2 regions of the Occallatibacter riparius genome follow, and region 2 is predicted to be linked to the other one. Evidence: predicted binding sites of a transcription regulator. Region 2 holds the regulator's gene; the other holds the start of a gene.
What was found. Region 2 encodes LexA, which represses DNA repair genes until DNA is damaged. Its sites were predicted from a motif close to CANTTCGCTTTTTATTCGC; they were not measured.
Positions count from the first base shown of each region.

Region 1: the regulator LexA is predicted to act here: its motif matches at 4,001-4,019, upstream of MOP44_RS01100 (DNA recombination/repair protein RecA).

Region 1 is NZ_CP093313.1:304,351-311,110, forward strand. Features, by position in the region: gene MOP44_RS01095 (ABC transporter permease/M1 family aminopeptidase) at 1-3,409, shown strand, start outside; gene MOP44_RS01100 (DNA recombination/repair protein RecA) at 4,024-5,055, shown strand; gene MOP44_RS01105 (DNA polymerase Y family protein) at 5,052-6,560, shown strand; gene MOP44_RS01110 (DNA polymerase III subunit alpha) at 6,553-6,760, shown strand, end outside.
Region 2 is NZ_CP093313.1:4,468,248-4,475,007, reverse strand. Features, by position in the region: gene MOP44_RS18155 (substrate-binding domain-containing protein) at 1-100, shown strand, start outside; gene MOP44_RS18150 (rhamnulokinase) at 142-1,572, shown strand; gene MOP44_RS18145 (3-keto-disaccharide hydrolase) at 1,683-2,477, shown strand; gene MOP44_RS18140 (D-Ala-D-Ala carboxypeptidase family metallohydrolase) at 2,583-3,020, opposite strand; gene lexA (transcriptional repressor LexA) at 3,158-3,763, shown strand; gene MOP44_RS18130 (energy transducer TonB) at 3,839-4,834, opposite strand; gene ileS (isoleucine--tRNA ligase) at 5,323-6,760, shown strand, end outside.

The DNA of each region.
Region 1 (6,760 bases), 2.6 Mb from region 2:
CATCTTCTGGTTCATTACGCTGCTCATGGTCACGGCCTTCGCCAACTCGGCCGCCGCCCGTGAATTCGCCTACAACATGCACCAGATCGTCTTCACCAAGCCGATCCGCAAGCTGGACTTTCTCATCGGGCGATTCCTCGGCGCAGTCGTCATATCCACCATCCCCATGCTGGGAATCTCCCTCGGCGCGCTGCTCGCAAAAGTCATGCCATGGGCCGATGCCGACCGCTTCGGCCCTGTGGTGTGGTCCGCACACCTGTCCGGCATTTTCATCTTCGCGCTGCCCAACACCCTCTTCATCGCAGCCATTCTCTTCACCATCGCTGCCCTCACCCGCAGCACCGTGGTCTCTTTCCTTGGAGGCCTGGGTCTTCTAGTAGCTAACGTCGTTGCCGGCGTGCTCACGGACAAGCTCGAAAACGAAAAGCTTGCCGCCATGGTTGACCCATTCGGCAACAACGCGTTTGCGCTGATGACCAAGTACTGGACCGTCGCCGATCGCAACACGCATGCCCTCGGCCTAACCGGTCTTCTCCTTTGGAACCGCCTCATCTGGCTCGCCGTCGGCATCCTCATCTTCGCGTTCTGCTGCTGGCGCTTCAGTTTCGCCGAGCGGCAGGCCCGCGCCTCCCGCAAGAAACTCGACGATTCCGACGCCATAGCAGCCATCCCTAGTCCCGCGATTCGCACCACCGTCACGCTGAACTACGGCGCAGCCGCGCGCTGGCGCCAGCTTCTCGCTTCCATCCGCATCGAGTACCGTCGCCTGCTCAAGACCGTCTCGTTCATCGTGATCACGTGTGCCGCGCTTCTAAACAGCGTCGGCGCACTCATCTTCAGCGCTCGCCAGGGATTCGGCCTCACAACCCGGCCGGTCACCTATGCGCTGCTCCAGATCATCGCCGGAACCCTCTACTTGTTCCTCGTCGCACTGATCACGTTCTTCGCCGGCGTCCTCGTCTGGGAAGAACGCGACGCCCGAACCGACGAAGTCTCAGACGCCCTTCCCGTTCCCGAGTGGCCTTCGTACGTCGCGAAGTTCATTGCCCTGATCACCGCGTTGGCCACCATTCAGGTCGTGGTGATGATTGTCGCCATCTGGGTCCAGGCTGCGGACGGCTATACGCGCTTCCAGTTGGGCCTTTACATCGAGACACTGCTAGGCCAGGATCTCCTCCGCTTCGCGTTCCTCGCGGCCCTCGCCTTCCTCATTCACGTTCTCTCGCCCAACAAGTACGTAGGCTACTTCGCCTTCATCGGTGCGGTCGTCGCCAACACCTTTATGTGGCGGCCGCTGCACGTCGGCACCCGCATGGTCCAGTTCGGCAGCCTGCCGGCAATGACCTACTCCGATTTCTTCGGCTATCAGCCCTGGATGAAGGGTTGGACCTGGTTCGCCATCTACTGGATCCTCTTCAGCTGCCTCGTAGCCGCTGCCACCATCCTGTTCTGGCCGCGCGGCAAAGACCTCCGCTGGAAGGCCCGCCTCGTCCACGCGCAGCAGCGCTTTCGCGGCCCCGTCCGCGCCCTGTCTCTGCTGGCTGCCGTTGCCTTCATCGCCGTCGTCGGCTGGGTCTACTACAACACTGAAGTGCTGAATCAAGTGGAAAGCAATAACGACACTCTCCAGCGCCAAGCCGACTACGAGAAAAACTACAAACGCTTCGAACACCTGCCTCAGCCGCGCGTCACCGATGTCCACTACGACATCGCCATCTATCCCGCAACGCGCGAGCTGGTGATGCGCGGGTCCGAGCAGATCAAGAACGAAACCGCCGCTCCCATCGACGCGCTCCACCTATCCCTCGACCGCAACTTCACCTCCACCGTCGACATGGCCGGCATGCAGCTTGCCCAGGATGACAAGCGCCTCGGCTATCGCATATACAAGCTCACCACCCCACTCGCCCCCGGAGAAGTCCGCACCCTCAACTTCGACGTTGAGTCGCATCCCAAGGGCTTCGAAAACACCCTCACCATGACCGGCGTCGTCCAGAACGGCAGCTTCTTCAACTCCAGCTCCGTGCCCCAGATCGGCTACCAGGAAAACAACGAGCTCACCGATCCCAACGATCGCCGCCGCTTCAAGCTGAAAGAAAAAGACCTGATGCCCGAGCTCGTGCGCAACTGCACCACTGGCTGCATGGACTCCTACATCAGCAACAACTCTGACTGGGTCAACGTCGACACCATCATCAGCACCAGCGCCGACCAGATGGCCATTGCGCCCGGCTCTCTCCTCCGCCAGTGGCAACAGGATGGCCGCAATTTCTACGAGTACAAGCTCGACCACTTCGCCCTGAACTTCTACTCCTTTATCTCTGCCCGCTACCAGGTGCAGCGCAGCAAGTGGAACGACATGGACGTGGAGGTTTATTACCTCAAGGAGCATCCCTGGAACGTCTCCAAGATGGTCAGCTCCATCGAGAAGTCGTTCGCCTACTACACCACCAACTACGGCCCCTACTACAACAAGCAGGCGCGCATCGTCGAGTTTCCGCGCGTCGCTTCGTTTGCGCAGGCCTTCCCAGGAACCATGCCCTACTCGGAATCCATCGGCTTCATCGCCGACATTGAAAAGCCCGACGACATCGACATGGTCTTCTACGTCGTCGCCCATGAGATGGGCCACCAGTGGTGGGCGCACCAGGTCGTCGGCGCCAACATGCAGGGCGCAACGTCGCTGTCTGAAACCCTCGCCCAGTACTCCGCGCTCATGGTGATGGAAAAGCAGTACGGCCCCGACACCATGCGCAAATTCATGCAGTATGAGATGGACAATTACCTGCGCTCGCGCGGCACGGAGCGCCTAAAGGAGCGCCCCCTGATGCGCGTCGAAGCCAGCCAGGGCTACATCCACTACCGCAAGGGCAGCGTGGTCATGTACTACCTCCGCCAGATGATCGGCGAAGACGCCATCAACCGCGCCCTCCGCAAGGTACTCGCGCAGTATCGCTATGCGCAGCCGCCCTACCCCACTTCCTGGGCGCTCGTGGACGCGCTGCGCAGCGAGACCCCCCAGCAGTACCAGTACCTGCTCAAAGACCTGTTCGAAGACATCACCCTGTTCTCGAACCGCACCACCAGCGCCACCGCCCACAAGCGTCCCGACGGCAAATACGACGTGACCGTCCAGGTCGAAACACACAAGTACACCGCCGACGCCAAGGGCGCAGAGCAGGAAATCCCCGTCGACGACTGGATCGAGGTTGGCGCGCTCGCCGCTCCCGCCAAGGGCGACCGCTACGGCAAAGTTCTCGTCCGGCAGCAGGTCCACATGACCGGCAAGGGAGGAACCTACACCTTCGTCAGCTCATCGGTACCCGACAAGGGCGGCATCGATCCCCTGCTTCTCCTCGTCGATCGCGTCCCCGACGACAACATGAAGAAGGTTGATATCGTGCCCTAGGCAAATCGGGCTGCGCCCCAAACTGTCTCAACAACGGGGTTCACCTCAAATCCTGTCAAGCCCCCTCACCTGTGGAAAAACGACCTAAGCCACACAATCCACTCATTACAAAATGTGGAAAACTAATTGCGAATTACTGATCGAATCTGCCATACTAGATATAGAGAAGAAAAACGAAACGCCCCCGGTCACGGTGGGCGTTTTCTTTTGACCTAGGACAAAGGGCGAACAAGGGGGGATGTTGGTATTAACTGATCAGGCACTGTGTTTACCTATAAATTAGCTACCCCTCCCCCTGTTTTTACTTCTCCCTATATTCGCCTAAATTGCAATCAAGCCAAACATAAGATTAGACATATTGATATTCTAAATTCCATAGGCCAAAAAACAGCTCGTTGCAACAAGCAATGCGCATTTGTACTCATCAGTAAACACCCTTCAAAACCCCACGCCCGTCAGTCCGGACGTGCCGAGTCTGAGTTCCTGGATGGGCCTGCTTCTAAATTTTTTATCTCGCATCCCTTCTAACGCTTACCGTCAAAATGCACTAACTGCGATGCAATCGACCGATTGCATCCGCGTCACGGTGGAGCGAATATAAGGCGAAGATCGCCATGCCCTCCGCCTCCACAGTCCGGCGCCAGATCGAAGCGGCCCTCTCCAACCGCATCCCCTCCGCCCTGACTCCCGCCCCGATCGTCCGCCAGTTTGCCCCAACAGGCGTTGATGCTGTCGACACCCTCCTAGAAGGCGGCCTCCCTATCGGCGCCATCAGCGAACTGGTCGGCCCAGCCTCCAGCGGACGCACCTCTCTGGCCCTCTCCTTCGTCGCCGCCCGCACGCATGCCGGCAGCGTCTGCGCCTGGATCGACGTCTCTGACGAGTTCGATCCAGAATCCGCCGCGGCCGCAGGCGTCGATCTCGCCCGCATCCTCTGGGTGCGCTGCGGAGTTCGCCCCCGCAACGACCAGGTCGCGGCACCGGATTTCCGCCTGCCGGAAAAATACCTGGTCCCGCCGCCAGCAAAGAAAGGCCTCCACGGCGGCGGCTTCGGCCCCCATCCGCGCACCGAAGCCAAAGGCCTTTCAGAAGCAGTAGGCGAGTTCCTGCATCCCGAGGCGATCTCTCCTCGATGCGCTGAACCGCAACGCCGCCCCAAAACAGAGCGAGAACCCGTTCCGCCCGTATCTCCGCAGCCGCATCCAAAATCCGGCTTCCGCGCACGAACCGAAAAGCCCTGGGCGCGCATCGAGCAGGCCCTGCGCGTAACCGATCTCGTGCTCCAGGCAGGCGGCTTCGCTGCCGTCGTCCTCGACATGGCCGGCATCGCGCCGGAGTACGCCTCGCGCGTTCCGCTGGCCACATGGTTCCGTTACCGCGCCGCAGCCGAGCGCACGCAGGCAAGCCTGCTCCTGCTCACGCAGCATCCCTGCGCCAAGAGTAGCGGCGAGCTGCTGTTGCGATTCCAACCCGGCGAGCCATCTCGCGATGAAGCAACAGTCTTTACTGGAATCCATCACCGTGTAGAAGTGGAGCGCCGCCGATTCACGCAAGTGCCTTCCAATGTAGTGTCGATTCGCAAGCCTCCGCAGCGCGAAACCGGCGCAACCTGGCGCAGCAAATCCACCTGGGCAGGCGCGCAATGAACGAGCGTTATGCCTGCGTCTGCGTGAAGGAATTTCCGGCACAGGCCCTTTTGCGTCTGCGCCCCGAGCTGCGTGATCGCGCCTGCGTGGTCATGCAAGGCAACCCACCACTCGAGCAGGTGTGCTCGCTCAACAACAAAGCGCGCACGCTGGGCCTGATGCGCGGCATGACTAAAGTCGAAGTGGAGACGTTTCCGCGCGTAGCTCTGCTGCCGCGCTCAACCGATGAAGAGGCCGCAGCAAAGGCTGCGATTCTCGAATGTGCCGGTGTCTTCTCGCCACGCGTCGAAGCGTGCGGCAATGAGTCCATGTTTCTCTGCGTAATCGATATCGCAGGAACCGACAAACTCTTCGGGCCCGCAGATGTGCTCGCAAATAATCTCCTCTCGCATCTGCGCAAGTTGGAGATCGCTGCCTGCATCGCCATCAGCAGCAACTTCCATGCAGCACTCGCAGCGGCAAAAGGACTCACCGCGCGCAAACCCGTTCAGGTGATTCCCGCAGGCGGCCATGAGAGTGACGCGCTCGCAGCACTGCCGCTTTCAGTCCTCGATATGACCCCGGAGCAGGCGGAGACGTTTACGCTCTGGGGAATTCGCACTTTAGGCATGCTGGCTGATCTGCCTGAAAAGGAGCTGATCGCGCGCATGGGTCAACCAGGCATGCGCCTGCGCCGGCTTGCGCGTGGTGAAATGCCGCATCTCTTAGAGCCCGTCGAACCGGAGTTCACGCTTGCCGAACGGATGGAACTCGACTCGCCTATCGAAGCACTGGATGCACTTCTCTTCGTTGCGAACATGATGCTTGAGCAGTTGATCGTGCGCGCAAACAGCCGCGTTCTCGCACTGGCTTCGGTCACTATCACATTGAAGCTTGAGGGCGGCGCGACACATGCACGCACTGTCCGCCCCGCACTGCCCACTAATGATCGTGCATTGTGGCTCAAACTTCTTCATCTGGATCTCGAAGCGCATCCACCGCAGGCTGCCATTTTGGCGGCATCCCTCGAGGCCGAACCTGGAAACACAAGCAAGGTGCAGCTGGGCCTGTTCTCTCCGCAATTGCCTGAGGCTTCACGGCTCGACGTCACCCTTGCCCGCATTCGCGCCATCGTCGGCGAGGAAAATGTAGGCCGCGCAGTCCTGAAGGAGACGCATGAAATGGACGCGTATTCCATCGAACCTTTTCAACTTCCTTCTTCAAAACCCGCTACAGTTTCGAATTCCTCATCGCGTTCGGCTGTCCGTCGTCTGCGCCCGGCTGAAGAAATCTTTGTGACATCCAACAGCCAGCAACCAGCAGCATTCGTCTTTCGCGGCACTCACTATGCGGTGGAGCGCGCCTATGGTCCGTGGTTAAGCAGCGGCGAATGGTGGAAACAATCTTTGTGGGGATGCGAGCAGTGGGACCTTATCGCTCGCGCGCAAGACGGCGCAATGCTGTGCTGCTGCGTCGTGCGTGACGTCTTGCGCAATCAATGGCAGATGGCTGGTCTTTATGACTGAGCAGTACATCGAGATGCATGCCGCCAGCGCATTCAGCTTTCTGCAGGCAGCCTCCGCACCTGAGGATCTGATCGAACGCGCGGTGGCCATAGAAATGCCGGCGATGGCGCTGACGGATCACAACGGCGTATATGGCGCGGCGCGTTTTCATACAAACGCGGAACGGAATGACATTCGCGCCCATATCGGCGCGGAGATTT
Region 2 (6,760 bases):
CCACCGCGTCGTCACGCCGGAGACTCTGGGCTCCGCCGACCCCGACAATCACAATGGAACCGACCAGAGCTCCGAGCGCGAACCCGCTTCGGCTCTCTGATCGAAAGGCAGGCTCTCGTGGATTCAGACTCCGACTTTTCCGTGTCCACGAAGCCTGCCCGCATCGCCATCGACCTAGGCGCCGAAAGCTGCCGCGTTTCGCTGCTCCGCTGGCGAGGCGACACGCCGCAAATCGAGCTTATTCATCGCCTGCCGAACGGCCCGACCCATGACGGCTCTTCGCTTCGATGGCCGTTCGATCGCATCTTCGCCGGTCTTGAAGAAGGTCTGCGCAAAGCGGCAGATGCAGCGCCGGAAGGTGTGGCTTCGATCGCGGTGGATGGGTGGGCGGTCGACTACGTCCGCCTCAAGGCCCAGGGGGAGCCGATCGCGAATCCCTTCTGCTATCGGGACGAGCGTACGATCGCAACCAAAGAGCGCGCCGACCAGCTCATTTCTGCGGCCAGCCTGTTTCAGAAGGCGGGCGCGCAGCCGCTGCGCATCAATACCCTCTACCAGCTCATGGCCGATCCGGAGTCAGGCATCGATGCGCATGCTCCGTGGGTCAACCTGCCTGAGTATGTGCTGCACCGTCTGGGTGGCCGACGCGTTGCCGAGTACACTAACGCCACGCACACGGGCCTCGTCGACATCGCCACTGGCGACTGGTCGCATCAACTGCTTGATCTCTTCGGCATTCCCGCTGATCATCTGCCGCCGATCGTCTCAACGGGAACCATCGTCGGCCGTCTCAACGGCCCGGTCGCTGAGCTGCCAGCGTTTCGCAGCACGCAGCTCGTCGTTCCCGCGTGCCACGACACGGCGTCGGCCATCGCCGGCATCGCCACTGATCTCGATGGAACAGCCTACATCTGTTCCGGAACGTGGTCGCTGGTCGGTACGGTCGTTTCCTCGCCAATCATCACCGAAGAGGCCCTCCAAGCCGGCTACACCAACCAGGGCGCAGCCGCCGGCGGATTCTGCTTCCACACCAACGTCAATGGCATGTGGATCCTCAAGCAGTGTCTCGAGAGCTGGAGGCAGGCCGGCCGCGCCTGGGAGATCTCCGCGCTCATCGCCCAGGCCGAAGAGTGCGACTGCGCAGGCATTATTCCCGTTGATGCAGCGCCGCTCATGCTCGATGGAGATATGCCTGAGCGCCTGAATGATGAGCTTCGCAAGATCGGATGTGCGACGATCGAAAACTGCGCAGGCAACGAACCGAAGTTTGCGCGCCTCATCTTCGAGAGCCTCGCCAGCCGCTACAAGTCCGCCATCGAGAGTCTCGAATCAATGCTGGGCCGGCCCATTCGCCGCATTCACATTCTTGGCGGAGGCAGCCAGAACCAGCTCCTCACGCGCCTCACCGCCCAGCACACCGGCCTTCCCGTCGAAACCGGAAATGTCGAAAGCTCCACCATCGGCAACTTCGCCGTGCAACTCGCCGCAGCCGAATCGCCCAACGGCAAGCTCACACTGGAATCCCTCCGCCGCTGGGCACTTGTCCTCTCGGAGTCGAGCGTCAGGCAATAGCCGCGAAAGCCGACAACCGTGTTCGTTTGTCCTTCTTCCCTTTGTCCCTCTATCCCTGTATTTCTGGTCCCTATTGCCTATCCCCTACTCTCAACCTTTAAACTCCCGCCATGACGCGCAATCAGGTTTTCTCCCTCGTAGCAGTTTCGGCCCTCGCCTCGTTCAGTGCTTCCCTCGTCGCCCAACAGCCCACTCAGCCCAAGATGAAGCCGGAAGAAACCGAGATCTGGCAGCCGGTTCCCCCGGTTGTTACGCCCGCCAAAGACGCCGGCGCCGCGCCCTCTGACGCCATCGTCCTCTTCGACGGCAAGAACCTCGACGAATGGGTCAACGTCAAGGATCACGGCCCTGCTTCCTGGGACGTGGTTGACGGCCTTATGAAGGTCAAGAAGTCCGGCGGCAACATCGAAACCAAGCAGAAGTTCAAGAACTACCAGCTTCACATCGAGTTCCGCGTACCCGAGTCCATCACCGGCTCAGGCCAGGCCCGCGGCAACAGCGGAGTCTTCCTCGCCTCCACCGGCCCGGGGGACGACGGATACGAACTCCAGGTGCTCGACTCCTACCAGAACTCGACTTATGTGAACGGCATGGCCGGCAGCATCTACAAGCAGGCGATCCCGCTGGCTAATGCCGCGCGCAAGCCCGGCGAGTGGAACGTCTACGACATCGTCTGGACCGCGCCCACGTTCAACGAAGACGGCTCGGTCAAGACGCCCGCGTACGCCACCGTCTTCTGGAACGGCGTCATCGTCGAAAATCACTTCGAGCTGAAGGGTCAGACGCTCTACATCGGCAAGCCGTTCTACAAGGCCTACGACAGCGCGCCCATCAAGCTGCAGGCCCATGGGGACAAATCAGAGCCCATCAGCTTCCGCAACATCTGGGTCCGCAATCTGCCGTAACACAGAGAAGAAGAGAAACAGAGAAGCAGGGAATCTCCCCTCGGCGGATCGGGTCGCTGTTTCTCTGTATCCCCTTTTCCCTGTTTCTCTGTACTGCTTCTCAACTCACGCCCCTTGCGTATATGTAGCCTTCCCGTTCACAAAGTGCGCCGTGAGCACCTGTCCCCGCATCTTCGGATCAAACGAGATGTGCACCCATGTTCCTTCCTGAATCAGCTGGTCGAACTGAATCGTCCCGTCGGCCTGGATCTTTTTGACAATCTCCAGAGGAACGCCGAAGCTCCGGCAAACGAAATCCGCCGCGTAGCCCGTCACATGCGCTGAGGTAGGAACACCCCCAACCGCGTGGTTAAGTGCCGGGCAGCGGTACCCGGAATCAATGTTGAGTGGGAGTCCCAGCAAGGCGCGCACCTGTTCGAGGCCGGCGGCTGTTGCCTTCAAATGCTCCACCACATCGGGCGGTGGTGTGTTGTCGATGCTCTGCCTGACGGCGGTTGAGCTGAAGGTCATTTCATCGAGACTGAAGTGATCGCTGAGTTGCATGACTCCCCCTTCGAAACAAAATATCCCGGCTTCCGCCAAAGCACACTAACTATTCCGGAACCAACCGCGTTACTAGCGGTTCCAATCCGGGCAGGATTTCCCCTTGCGATTCGCTTTTTATTCGCTATAATCCACGCATGGCTGTCACCAGGCGACAAAAAGAAGTCCTCGACTTCCTCGATACCTTCGTCGGCCGCAACGGCTACTCCCCATCCTTCGAAGAGATCGCACGCGGCATGGGGCTCAAGAGCCTTGCCACAGTGCACAAGCACATCACCAATCTCGAGAAGAAGGGCATGCTCGACCGTGTGCACAACCGCAGCCGATCCATTGACGTGCTGCCCCCCGGAACCCGCACCCGTACCAGCGACCGGCTTCCCCTTGCCGGGCGCATTGCAGCAGGTCTCCCAGTTGAGACCAGCGAAAATGTGGAGACTATTTCGCTGCACGACGTGGTCGGCAATCGCGATGTCTTCGCCCTCGAGGTTCGTGGCGATTCCATGCGCGACGAGCACATCATCTCCGGCGATTACGTGCTGGTGGAGCGCACCAAGACCGCCAAGCAGGGCGAGATCGTTGTCGCCCTGGTACACGGCGCTGAAACCACGCTGAAACGCTTCTACTCGGAAGGCAGCACGATTCGCCTGCAGCCCTCGAACATCGAGATGGAGCCGATCTACGTGCCCGCCAACCAGGTTGCCATCCAGGGCCGCGTGCTCGGCGTCCTGCGCAAGTACCACTAGAACGCAGCAAGATTCGCGCAAAGAAAATCCCCGGCCCTCAAAGAGGCGCCGGGGATTTGTTCTACTACTCGCTGCTTAGTAAAGCCGGAAGTTCACCGCGATTGTCACCATCACCGGGACCGGCGTACGTCCATCCTTCAGTGCCGGCTTGAACTTGTACTTCCGTACAGCTTCCAGCGCTTTCTCGTCCAGGCCCATGCCCAGCGGCCGCACCACGCGCGGGTTCTGTGGGTTGCCCTGCGCATCCACGATGAGGCTGATCATGACTTCGCCCTGGTACTTGGCGCGGCGCGCCTCATCGCTGAATTCCGCTTCAGGCGCGTTGATCGCTACAGGAGCAGAAATGCCGCCGCCGACGCGGTAAACGCCGCCACCTGTGTTCCCGCCGGATCCGGGTCCGTAGCCGTTTCCATTGCCGGAACCAAGGCCACCGCCCGATCCCGTGCCCATGCCGCCGCCGGTTCCCTGCCCATTTGAGGCCAGGCTCACGTTGGGCGAGTTGTGCACGCCGATCATGGGCAGCATCGGATTGTCAGGCAGCTTGATGTCTTTCTGAACATTGATCGCGGAATCAACGGCCAGCTTCGGCTTCTCGATCAACGGAACCATCGGGGGAGCCTGCGGGTGCGGATCAATCTTCGGCAGGTGTCCCTTGATCGGGTCCACCAGGTCATGAGAACCGCCGCCACCACCGCCGCCGGCCTTCACGGCTGCCTTGGGCGCCTTGAAGTCGGAGATATCGATGTTGGACATGCCGGTGACTTGCGGCTTCTTAATTTCCTGGTAGATCTTGCGCGCGCCGAAGACCAGCACAATTGCGAGAATCAAGCCGTTGATCACGGTGGCCGAACCTACGGCCCAGGGGTTCGTCTTGACCGCCATGCGGTCAGGAACCGGAATCGGTGTGGAGGTCAGCTCGAGCGGCGGAAGCTTGGGCGGGAAGAAGACGTCGTGTACGTTGTCGTACAGCTCCTTCCAGATCGGCTTCTCTTCAAACGCTTTTCCGAGGAAAGCATCGAGTTCATGACCTTCCGACGTGGGAACGTCAGACGGGGTAATGGTCTGTGTCATAAATGTACTGCCGGCCATTCCGCCGGATTCTGTTCCCCTTTGATCTGCAGGCCGGTGATGGCCGTTGCCATTCCCGCCTAGTGATCCATTATGCTCGAATGCCGTCGGTCTTGTCGCGGCGAACGAGGTGGAAGTCTCCGAGTGATGACTCGAGTCTACCGGACGAGCTGGGGACTGTCCGGGCTCCAGAATCTCATATTCTGTAGGCTTAGGAACTCCCATAAAGTAATAGACGACCCGCCTTGTGAGTTGTTAGGGTGCACATCCCGAAAAACAGTGTGAGTTAGGCCCAATCTAACGCGAAACTAGCCGTTCTGCCAGCTTTGGTGCCGTTTCCTCTGGATTCTGGTCCGGATCGGATCGGAACGAGATCGGGCCCGATCGGACCGGAGCGCCTGGAATTGTTCCAGCCAGGCCGGCATTGAAGAATCGCCGCTCCCGCCAGTTACACTGGAAGAGAAGATTCTGCACGAATTTACGGAGAAACGATGCCCGCAGCGCCGGAACTCAAGGCGACCCTGAATCTGCCCCAGACGGCCTTCCCCATGAAGGCCAATCTGCCTCAGAATGAACCACTTCGCCTGGCCCGCTGGGCGTCTCTGCGCCTCTACGACGAGCTGCGGAAGGCCGGAAAGGGCCGCCCTTCCTACATCCTCCACGACGGTCCGCCTTATGCCAATGGCCCCATTCACCTGGGCCACGCCCTCAACAAGGGCTTGAAGGACTTCGTCGTAAAGTCCAGGACGATGGCTGGTTACGATGCCCCCTACGTTCCGGGGTACGACTGCCATGGCCTGCCGATTGAGATCAAGGTTGACGAGCAGCTCGGCCGTAAAAAGCTCGAAATGCCCGCCGCTGAGGTGTTGGATGCATGCCGCGCCTACGCGCAGAAATATATTGACCTGCAGACCTCGCAATTCGAGCGTATCGGTGTCTTCGGCCGCTGGGCCACGCCCTACAAGACAATGTCGCGGGACTATGAGGCGCGGACGCTCGAAGCCTTCTACGGCTTCCTCGAGAAGGGCTTTGTCTACCGCGGACTCAAGCCGGTTTACTGGTGCATCCACGACCGCACCGCGCTGGCCGACGCCGAAATTGAGTACGAGAACCACACCAGTCCTTCGGTGTATGTGCGCTACAAGCTGACTTCACCGGCCGAAGCCCTCGATCCCGCGCTGGCCGGCCGCGAAGTCTATACGATCATCTGGACGACGACGCCCTGGACGCTGCCCGCGTCTCTGGCGGTCGCCTTCCATCCTGATTTCGACTACGTCGCGCTGGCGACGGCAGACGGCCCGGTGTACATCGTGGCTGCCGAACTCGCCTCCAGTGTTGTGGCAGCGACAAAGTTGGAGAACCCGGTCGAGATCGCACGTTTCAAAGGCGCGAAGCTGGAGCGCCAGACCTTCCAGCACCCGTTCCTTGATCGCTCTATCCTCGGGGTCCTGGGCGATTACGTCACAGCCGACACCGGTACCGGCGCCGTGCACACGGCGCCTTCGCATGGCGCAGAGGACTTCTACACCGGGCAGAAGTACGGGCTCGACCTCACGTGCCGTGTCGATGCCTCGGGGCGCATCCACGTGGACGAAGCCGCGTGGCCGCACACTACTCCTGCGCCTTACGACGGCCTCACCGTGTGGAAGGCAAACCCCGTCATCATCGCCATGCTTGTGGAGCGCGGCGCGCTGCTGGGCTCCGGGAACCTGGAACACTCGTATCCGCACTGCTGGCGCTGCCACAACCCGGTCATCTTCCGCGCCACCGAGCAGTGGTTCATTTCGCTTGAGACGCCGATGAAGCGCCAGGACGGATCCGAGACGACCTTCCGCCAGTTGAGCGTTGAAGAGATCGACAAGGTCACGTGGGATCCGGGCTGGGGCAAAGAGCGCATCACCAACATGATTGCGACGCGCCCCGACTGGT